Regions from separate parts of the Pseudoduganella sp. R-43 genome, predicted to be linked through region 1. Evidence: predicted binding sites of a transcription regulator. Region 1 holds the regulator's gene; each other region holds the start of a gene.
The links. Region 1 encodes sigma-54, which starts transcription at its own class of promoters, with help from an activator protein. Its sites were predicted from a motif close to TGGCANGNAANCTGCTTT; they were not measured.

Region 1 (3,371 bases):
AGCGGCGAGCGCAATTCCATTGCCTTCAGCGATTTCTGCGCGAAAGGCGTGCTGTCGCCTCGCAGCGAATCCATGATGGCGGGTACCGAGCCCGCCGAGAAATGCTGATCGATCAGGGCGCGCTGCGCTTCCAGTTCGCTGTCGCCGGCGAAGGCGTTGTGCGGGCCGGCAAAGACCGCGACAGCATCGCGCAACGATTTGCCGGGCGTCGACTCGAACAGCTTGGCCAGTCCGGCCAGTTCAGTTTCCGGCACGAAGTAGTCAGCCAGGTCGAGGTAGAGCGCATCCGCGGCGCCGACCGTCAGCCCGGTGAGGCCGAGCCACATGCCAAGCTGGCCCGGCGCATGCGACAGGAAGTGGCTGCCGCCCACGTCGGGAAACAGGCCGATGTTCACCTCGGGCATCGCCATCCTGGTACGGCCCGTGACGATGCGCACGCCGCGCTCCGGCCCGCCCTGCGCGATGCCCATGCCGCCGCCCATCACCACGCCATCCATCAGCGCCACATAAGGCTTGGGGTAGAAATGGATTAAATGGTTCAGCGCATATTCTTCGGTGAAGAAGTCTTCCAGCAGCGCGCTGCCGCCTTGCGTATTGCCGCGGCCGACGTCGTGGAAGAAGCGGATATCGCCGCCTGCGCACAGCGCGCGTTCGCTGCTGCTGCGCACCACGACCGCCGCCACCGACGCATCGTCGCGCCATGCCAGCAGCGCCTGCGTCATCGCGCGCACCATGTCGAGGGACAGTGAATTGAGGGTCTTGGGGCGGTCCAGCGTGATGAAGCCGGTACCGTTGGAGAGTTGGGTGTGTACGTGTTCGCTCATGCAAATATTCTAACGCACACTGGTCGCAAAAAAGGGCGCCAATTGCGCCCTTTGGTGTGCTGCACGGCCAGTCCTTTACATGGCGGTGGGTGGTGCCTCATACGTATCCGGGAAATGCTTGATGGCCGCATGACTGTGGTTCTGCACACGGTCCTTGTATTTCATGACCTGGCGATCCAGTTTATCAATCAGGGTATCGATGGCGGCGTAAAGGTCTTGCGACAGGCTTTCGACGTAAACAGTTTTGCCAGACATGCGCAGGTTGATTTCGGCTTTCTGGCGTTTCTCTTTCTCGGTGAGGTTATCTACAGTCAGGATGACAGCAATATCGATTACTTGATCGAAATGGCGCTTGACTCGTTCCAGCTTGTTCTGCACGTACTCGCGAATGGCTGGGGTCACTTCGACATGATGTCCACTGATGGTGAGATTCATACACACTCCTAAAGATGATGTCGCTCTCGAGTTCGTGCACGCCGAAACGCACAGAGGAACCCATGCACTGCACTACAACGATTTGCGGAGGCTAACTGGAGGGATCTTCAACGCTTCTCGATATTTGGCAACAGTCCGTCGCGCAATCACCATGCCTTGTTCACCCAGCATGTCCGCAATCTTACTGTCGGATAAAGGATTTTTCGGGTCTTCTGCTCCTGTCAATTGCACGATCAGTGCCCGTATCGCAGTCGAGGAAGCCTCCCCCCCGGCTTCGGTCGCGACGTGGCTACCAAAGAAATATTTCAACTCAAACATGCCATGCGGGGTGAGCATATATTTTTGAGTTGTTACGCGAGAAATAGTGCTCTCGTGTAGTCCCAGTGTATCAGCAATTTCACGCAACACAAGGGGTCTCATGGCCACTGCGCCATGACTGAAAAAGTTCTTTTGTCTTTCTACTATCGCTTCCGCGACGCGCAGGATCGTGTCGAAGCGCTGGCGCATATTCTTGATCAACCACTTGGCCTCCTGCAGCTGGCCATTCATCTGCGACTCGCTCTTGCCTTGCTTGAGCAAGTTGGCATACAGCGCGTTCACCCGCAGGCGCGGCACCACGTCGTTGTTCAGGGTGACGATCCAGCCGCCGCGGCCCTTTTTCACGATCACGTCCGGCACCACGTAGTCTGACTCGCCTGACGCAAATTCGGCGCCCGGATGCGGGTTGCACTGGCGGATCACGCACTGTGCTTCGCGCAAGTCTTCATCGTCGCAGTCGAGCGCTTTCTTCAGCTTGGTGAACTCGCGCTGGGCGAACCAGGCCAGGTGCTTCTCGACGATGGTCAGCGCCATGCGGCGCGTCACCAGCGGCACGCCGGGCATGCGCCTGATCTGCAGCGCCAGGCATTCGGAGGCATTGCGTGCGGCGACGCCGGGCGGATCGAAGCTTTGCAGCAGCACCAGGCTGCAGCGCAGGTCGTCCAGTTCGATTTCCAGCTCGGGCGGCAGGCGCTCGTGGATTTCTTCCAGCGGCTCTTCCAGGTAGCCGTTCTCGTCCAGCGCATCGATGATCAGTTCCATCAGCGCGCGGTCGCGCGGCTCCTGCACGGTGACGCGCATCTGCTCGAGCAGGTGTTCGCGCAGCGTGCAGCCGGACGCTTCCAGTTGCGGGCGGCTGTCTTCGTCGTCGGCGGATTTGCTGCCGGCGCTGGCGCTCCAGTCGGCGTCGTCGCTGCCGTTGCCGGCTTCATGGTCGCCGCCTTCATAGGTATCGCTTTCGCCGGCAGCGGCCGGGGCTTCGCCGCCCTCGCCTTGCGGGCCTTCAGCCGAAGGCGTGGCGGGAGCTTCGGCGCCATTGCCGTTGCCCTGGCTGATGGCGCCATCGGCCAGCAGCCGTACCGAGTGGTCGAGCGGGTCGTCAAGGCGCTCCAGCATGGGATTGTCGCCAAGCAGCTGTTCCAACTCCTGGTGCAGCTCCAGCGTGGACAGCTGCAGCAGGCGGATGGATTGTTGCAGCTGCGGCGTCAGCGCCAGGTGTTGCGAGGTTCGCAGTTGCAGTGTTTGTTTCATGGCCTTCGTTTACATGCGGAAGTGTTCGCCGAGGTAGACGCGGCGAACGGATTCGTTGGCAATGATGTCGTCCGGGCGGCCCGAGGCCAGCACGGCGCCCTGGTTGATGATGTAGGCGCGGTCGCAAATGCCGAGGGTCTCACGCACATTATGGTCGGTGATCAGCACACCGATATTGCGCTCCTTCAGGAAACGCACAATACGTTGGATTTCGATCACGGCGATCGGATCCACGCCGGCAAACGGTTCGTCCAGCAGCACGAAGCGCGGGTTGGTGGCCAGGGCGCGCGCAATTTCCACGCGGCGGCGTTCGCCACCCGACAGCGACAGGGCCGGGTTCTCGCGCAGCTTCTCGATTTGCAAGTCGGCCAGCAGCGATTCCAGGCGCTGGTTGATTTCCGCCTTGGGCAGAGGCTTGCCGTCCACCTTCTGCAGTTCCAGTACGGCACGAATGTTTTCTTCCACCGTCAGCTTGCGGAACACCGAAGCTTCCTGCGGCAGGTAGGACAGGCCCAGCGTGGCGCGCTTGTGGATCGGCAGGCT
Region 2 (3,371 bases), 1.0 Mb from region 1:
ACCCTCCTGGGCGCGGATGCAGCCGGCGAAGTAGCGGAAATGGTCGATCGCCAGCGGAATGTCTGCCGCCATCGTTTCGCGGATCGGCTTGCCGTTGTCGATGGTTTCAGCGGTCGCGATGAGCTGCAGGTTCTGCTCCATGCGGTCAGCCATCTTGTTCAGGATATTTGCACGCTCGGTCGGCGAAGTCTTGCCCCATGCAGCCTTGGCTGCGTGCGCGGCGTCCAGCGCCAGCTCGACATCCTCGGCGGTGGAGCGTGCGATCTCGCAGAAAGGCAGGCCGGTGATCGGCGTGATATTGGCGAAGTACTCGCCTTTGACCGGCGGGACGAATTTGCCGCCGATGAAGTTATCGTAACGGGTCTTGAAGGGATTGGCGACGCCCAGTTTGCTGATGTCGGCGAGATTCATGTCGTCCTCTATATTGAGTGGTTGTGGGTACTGCCTTATTCGCAATTGCCGTGCCAGCGGCTTTTGCTCCTTGGCCGAAGCACCGCGCAACAACAACTGTTCCAAACTTGAACAACTGTTGCGCAAATCAACGGATCACCACGCCCCAGGGCAGTTCGCCGACCGGGATATCAGCCACCTTGCGTGCGGTAGCGGTATCGATCACCGAGACTTTGTTGGAGCGGCCGTTGGCGACATAGAGCTTGCTGCCGTCCGGAGTGATCGCCATATTCCAGGGACGCTTGCCGACTGCAATCGTGGCGGTCACTTCATTGCGGGCGGTATCGATTCGCATCACGCTGCCGTCCATCCCGTTGGAGACGTACACGCTACGCCCGTCCGGGTGGACGGCGATGCCGTTTGCATTGCGTCCGGCGGGAATGGTGGCCAGCGTGCGCAGCGTGGCCGGGTCGATCACGTACACTGCATTCGCCATCTCGCACGCGACGTACACCCGGCTGGAATCGGGCGCGAAGCCGATCCCGCGCGGGCGCAGGCCTACCGCGACGGAGCCGGACTGGCGGCGCTGCGCCACGTCAATCACGTCGACCTGCTCCGCCTCCTCGGCGCTGACATAGAGGTAGCGGCTGTCCGGGCTGAAGACTGCGTGCTCCGGATTGCGGCCTTGCACCGGGATATCCGCCAGCCGCGCGTGGGTGACGGCATCGAACAGCGCCACGCTATTGCCCTCTTCCACGGCTACCGCCACCAGCTTGCCGTCCGGCGAGACGCTGACGCCCTCCGGCGAGCGCCCCAGCGCCAGCGTTACGCTGCTGCCCGCCATGCTGTCGATGGCCAGCAGGCTGCCGCTGGAGGCATCGCTGACAAAAAGCTGGCGCCCGCCCGGATCAATGCCGATGCCGCGCGGCCGTTTTCCGGCATTCAACTGGCGTACCACGCTATCGGTTGCGGTATCGATGACGCTGATGGTGCCGGACTTCTCGTTCGGCACATAGGCGAATGGCGCGGCAAAAGCGAGGCTGGCGGCGCCTGCAGCACACAATGCTGCGAACGGGTTTGCCTTCATGATGTCTCCTTTGGTATGGTGTGTGCCCGTTAGTTATGCAAGCGATATGCCAGCAAACGTGCGGCCTGTCGTTGGCTTGGCAGGCATATTGCTTATGTGATCGGGAGACCCGCGCAGCGGGCACGCTGAACCGATCCGAGGAGACTGAACATGAACCCCATTCGCTTGAACGCCATCGCCGCCCTGCTGGCCAGCCTGTTTTCCCCCATGCTGGCGCATGCTGCGTCGGCCGAAGCCACGCCGGAAGGCGCTGCGATCGCCGACGTTGTCGTCATCAGCGGCAGCCGCGTCGAGCATTCCAGCTTCGACCTGCCGGCCGCGATCAACGTGCTCGATGCACAGCACATCCGTGACGGACAGTTGCGCGTGAATGCCTCGGAGTCCCTGGCCGCCGTTCCAGGCGTGGTGGTGCAGAACCGGCAGAACTACGCACAGGACTTGCAGGTTTCTTCGCGCGGGTTTGGCGCCCGGTCGGCTTTCGCCGTGCGCGGCGTGCGCCTGATCACAGATGGCATCCCGGCCAGCATGCCGGACGGCCAAGGCCAGGCCGCTACCTTCAACCTGGACATGGCAGAGCGCATCGAGGTGCTGCGCGGCCCCTACTCCGCCATCTACGGCAACCATGCCGGCGGCGTGATCCAGCTCTTTACCCGCGACGGCGAAGGTGCGCCGACGGTGGAAGCCAGCTTTGCCGCTGGCAGCGACGGCCTGCGCAAGACCGACCTGAATGCGCAAGGAAGCGCTGCCGGCATAGGCTATGTGCTGGATGCCTCGCGCTTCGATACCGATGGTTACCGCGACCACAGCGCCGCCCGCCGCGACCAGGCGATGGCCAAGCTGACCATGCAGCCGCTACCCGGTGCGAAGCTGGTGCTGGTCGCCAACGGTCTGCGCCAGGAGGACACGCAAGACCCGCTGGGCGTAACCTGGGCCACTTGGCAACGCGACCCGCGTGCCGGCGAAATCGATGCCACCGACACGCAAGTACCCAAGCGCACGCTGGCGGAGCGCTATAACACCCGCAAGAGCATTGACCACCAGCAGGGAGGCGCCAGCTGGGACCAGCGCTTCGAGTCAGGCCGGCTGCACGTCGGCCTGTGGGGCGGCAATCGCCGCGTGACGCAGTTCCAGGCGTTTTCCAAAGGCTTCCAGGCGCCGGCCAGCCATTCGGGCGGAGTGGTCGACTTCGACCGCGATTTCTACGGCACCGACATCAACTGGCAGGACATGCGCGAACTTGCCGGCGGCAGGCTGACGACCACGGTGGGCGTCGAGTACGGCCGATCGAGCGATGACCGCAAGGGGTATGAGAATTTCATCGGCAATACGTTCGGCGTGCAGGGCAAGCTGCGGCGCGACGAGAACGACGTGGTGTCGAACACCGATCCCTACCTGCAAACGGAATGGCAGGGCGAACGCTGGCAGTTCACCGCGGGCCTGCGCCACAGCCGCATGCGAGTATCAGTGGACGACCATTTCCTGGGCAATGGCAATGACAGCGGCGCCCTGCGCTACAGCCGGACTACGCCCCTGCTGGGAGTTTTGTACAAGCTGTCGCCGGCGGTGAACCTGTATGCGACGGCGGCGCGCGGCTTCGAGGCGCCAACCTTGAATGAGCTGTTCTATTCCGGCACCGGTGCCGGTTTCAACTTCCAGTTGCGGCCAGCGCGCAGCACACACATCGAAGCAGGCATCAAGGCACGTGCCGGCGACACCCGAATCGATGCCGCATTGTTCCAGGTGCGCACGCACGATGAACTGGTGGTCGATGCTTCGAGTGGCGGCCGCACCAGCTACCGCAACGCCAGCGAAACCCTGCGCCAGGGCGCCGAAGTATCGTTGGACAGCAAGCTGGGGGCTGGCTTCAGCGGGCGCGTGGCAGCCACCTTGCTGA
Region 3 (3,371 bases), 320 kb from region 1:
CTTGTGCATCACGGTTCCCCTTACAGTGCTTCGTTGCCGGTTTCGCCGGTACGGATACGGATTACTTGCTCCAGCGACGAGACGAAAATCTTGCCGTCGCCGATCTTGCCGGTGCGCGCGGCATTCTCGATTGCCTCGATGGCCTGGTCGACGATCGCGTCGTCAACGGCAGCCTCGATCTTGGTCTTTGGCAGGAAGTCGACCACATATTCCGCGCCGCGATACAGCTCGGTGTGGCCCTTCTGGCGGCCGAAGCCTTTGACTTCGGTCACCGTAATACCTTGCACGTTGATCGCCGACAGGGCTTCACGCACCTCGTCGAGCTTGAACGGCTTGATAATGGCGGTAATCATTTTCATACGAGTGCCTCTTAGAAGGTTTTGGACACGGTCAGCACCACGCCGCCCTTGCCCAGGTTTTTGCCATTGGTCGGCGCGATATAAGCGTCGCTGTTGGTCTTGATATAGGCCAGCGCAACGGATGCCACGCCGAAGTCCTTGGTGGCACCGACTTTCCAGTCGGTGTAGCTGAAGGCGCTGCTGTTCTTCACCTTCTGGCGGCCAACATGCAGGTTCAGGACGATGCCTTCATACACTTCCTGGTTGACGGAAGCGTCGATGTAGGTGCTGTGCTTGCTGTCGGCGAAGCCGAACAGGTTGCTCAGCGAATGCGAGTACTTGAGGGTGGCCGGGCCATAGCCGACCTGGCCATACAGCTCGCGGGTATTGGCGCTCGGATGCAGGTCGTTGGATGGATACACGTAAGCCAGGAAGCCCACGTCGTAGCTGACGCCAGGCGCGATTTCGCCGCGCTTGCCGCCGTACAGGTCCACTTCAACCGAAGCATCACCGCCGCCGTCCTTGACCCACTTGATGGTGGATGCCCAGGCGCCTGCATAGAAACCGGTCGGGTTGTTGACCCAGTCGGCGCCGCCTTGCAGCGCCGGTTTCAGGCGGGTTTGCGAGATACCACGGTAGCGGTAGTCGCTGGTGACGGCCGCGTTATAGCTGATCTCATTGTCAGGCTTCGCCTCGGGTGCGGCATCGGCCGCTTGGGCCAGGCCGGTTCCCATCGTTGCCATTGCGAGTGCGACTGCAGCGGTGAGACCCAGCTTCTTGCTCTTATGAATCATGGCGATTTCCTTTTGAGTGAACTTTTATTGCGGTTTAAAATTCAGTCTGAAACATAGCTTTCTTGCTTATTAGCAGATTGCGTGCCAGCTAGAAATCGTGCAGGAGTTGAAGTTAAGACAGCTTTCCGCACCATTTAAAGCCAAAGCCGCACCGTTGTGGTGCGAAATCTCACACATCAGGAATAAAAAAATGGACATGAACGCCTTCTTCAATGACCTGCAGCAGAAGGTCAACCAGGTCATCGAAAACTCGCCGGCCAAGGATATTGAAAAGAATGTCAAGGCGATGATGACCCAGGGTTTCGCCAAGCTGGACCTGGTGACCCGCGAGGAATTCGACATCCAGGCCCAGATGCTGGCCAAGGCCCGCGCCAAGCTGGACCTGATGGAATCGCGCCTGGCAGAACTGGAAGCCAAGCTGGCCGACAAGTAATCCCCTTGCGCTAGCTCAAACGGGCGGTGGCGCCCGAGGCCTACGATGTCGTAGACCGGGAGGCCACCATGAGCATCGCAGTCATCAAGAGCCGCGCCTTGGCCGGCATGCAGGCGCCGGAAGTCAGCGTCGAAGTCCACCTGGCAAACGGCTTGCCCGCCTTCGCGATCGTCGGCCTGGCCGACACCGAAGTAAAGGAATCGCGCGACCGGGTGCGCGCCGCCATCACGAACGCCGGTTTCGAACTGCCGCAGCACCGCATCACCGTCAACCTGGCCCCGGCCGACCTGCCTAAGGAATCGGGGCGTTTTGATTTGCCGATCGCCATCGGCATTCTCGCCGCCTCCGGCCAGATTCCTTCTTCCTCGCTGGAACAATTCGAATTTGCCGGCGAACTGTCGCTGACCGGAGAACTGCGACCGATTCGCGGCGCCCTGGCGATGACATATGCCATGCAGCGCTCCGCCGGCGGCTCCGGCCGCGGCTTCATTCTTCCTCTCGCCAATGCCGACGAAGCCGCGCTGGTTGCAGGCGCGCGCATCTACCCTGCCGCCACCTTGCTGCAGGTATGCGCCCACTTCGGCCTCGACCCCGATGGCAGCTTTGCCCTCCCCCGCCACGTGGCGCAGCCCTTGCCGCTGCCGCCATCGATTCCGGATTTTGCCGACGTCAAGGGACAGATCTTCGCCAAGCGCGCAATGGAAGTGGCTGCTGCCGGGCGCCACTCGGTGTTGCTGGTCGGCCCGCCCGGTGCCGGCAAGACCATGCTGGCCACCCGCTTTGCCGGCCTGCTGCCTTTGATGACCGACGACGAAGCGCTGGAAGCCGCCGCCGTGCAATCCCTGATCAGCGGCTTCACCGTCGAAGGCTGGAAAGTGCGCCCCTTCCGCGCGCCGCACCATACCTCGTCCGGCGCGGCCCTGGTCGGAGGCGGCAGCGTGCCCCGGCCGGGCGAAATCTCGCTCGCGCACTGCGGCGTTCTCTTTCTCGACGAACTGCCCGAATTCGATCGCCGTGTGCTGGAAGTCCTGCGCGAACCACTCGAGTCGGGCCGTGTCACGATCGCCCGCGCCACGCGGCACGCCGACTTCCCCGCCCGCTTTCAGCTAATCGCCGCCATGAATCCCTGTCCCTGCGGCTACCTCGGTCACCCTGCCGGTTTATGCCAATGCACTCCCGACCAGATCCTGCGCTACCAAAGCCGCGTATCGGGGCCCCTGCTTGACCGCATCGACATGCAGATCGAAGTCGGCCCCGTACCACCTGACATCCTGCAAGCGGACGCAGTGGGTGAACTATCAGAAACCATCGCAGCCCGGGTGCACGCGGCCTTCGAGCGCCAGATCGCCCGCCAGGGCAAAACCAACCAGCAACTGACGCCACGGGAAATCGACCGTTTCTGCAAGCCGGATTCCAGCGGCCAGGCTGTGCTGCGAGCGGCCATGCACAAGCTGCACTGGTCGGCCCGCGCCTATCACCGCGTATTGCGTGTGGCCCGCACCGTGGCCGACCTGGACGGGCAGAAGCAGATCGGCAGCAAGCATGTCTCCGAAGCGATCAACTTGCGCCGCGCCCTTCGGCAACTCTAAGTTTCAAATGTAATTCCACGTAAATGCGTGGTTTTAGCGGCGGTTTCTTCGCTAGAATTGCCGCCACCATGACTACCCAATACCGTTACTCGCGCTACTGCGCCGGCCCTCTCCTGATCATCTTGTGCTGCGGCAGCGCCGCTGCCCAAGCCCAGACCTCCCAGCCAGCCAAGGCCGACGCCGCGCCAGCAACCGTAAGAAAGGAAGTCCCGCCTGA

Region 2: ACN9M3_RS30835 (beta-propeller fold lactonase family protein) is a predicted target of sigma-54. The motif match lies at 1,512-1,529, and genes of this name have one in related genera.
Region 3: ACN9M3_RS05950 (TorF family putative porin) is a predicted target of sigma-54. The motif match lies at 1,202-1,219, and genes of this name have one in related genera.

The regions. Positions count from the first base shown of each region.
Region 1 is NZ_CP183988.1:956,037-959,407, reverse strand. Features, by position in the region: gene ACN9M3_RS04490 (enoyl-CoA hydratase/isomerase family protein) at 1-824, opposite strand, end outside; gene hpf (ribosome hibernation-promoting factor, HPF/YfiA family) at 900-1,259, opposite strand; gene ACN9M3_RS04480 (RNA polymerase factor sigma-54) at 1,332-2,828, opposite strand; gene lptB (LPS export ABC transporter ATP-binding protein) at 2,838-3,371, opposite strand, start outside.
Region 2 is NZ_CP183988.1:6,751,317-6,754,687, forward strand. Features, by position in the region: gene adh (aldehyde dehydrogenase) at 1-411, opposite strand, end outside; gene ACN9M3_RS30835 (beta-propeller fold lactonase family protein) at 539-1,477, opposite strand; gene ACN9M3_RS30840 (TonB-dependent receptor family protein) at 1,628-3,371, shown strand, end outside.
Region 3 is NZ_CP183988.1:1,276,216-1,279,586, reverse strand. Features, by position in the region: gene ACN9M3_RS05960 (ammonium transporter) at 1-9, opposite strand, end outside; gene ACN9M3_RS05955 (P-II family nitrogen regulator) at 21-359, opposite strand; gene ACN9M3_RS05950 (TorF family putative porin) at 371-1,132, opposite strand; gene ACN9M3_RS05945 (accessory factor UbiK family protein) at 1,323-1,565, shown strand; gene ACN9M3_RS05940 (YifB family Mg chelatase-like AAA ATPase) at 1,634-3,154, shown strand; gene ACN9M3_RS05935 (TonB-dependent receptor domain-containing protein) at 3,223-3,371, shown strand, end outside.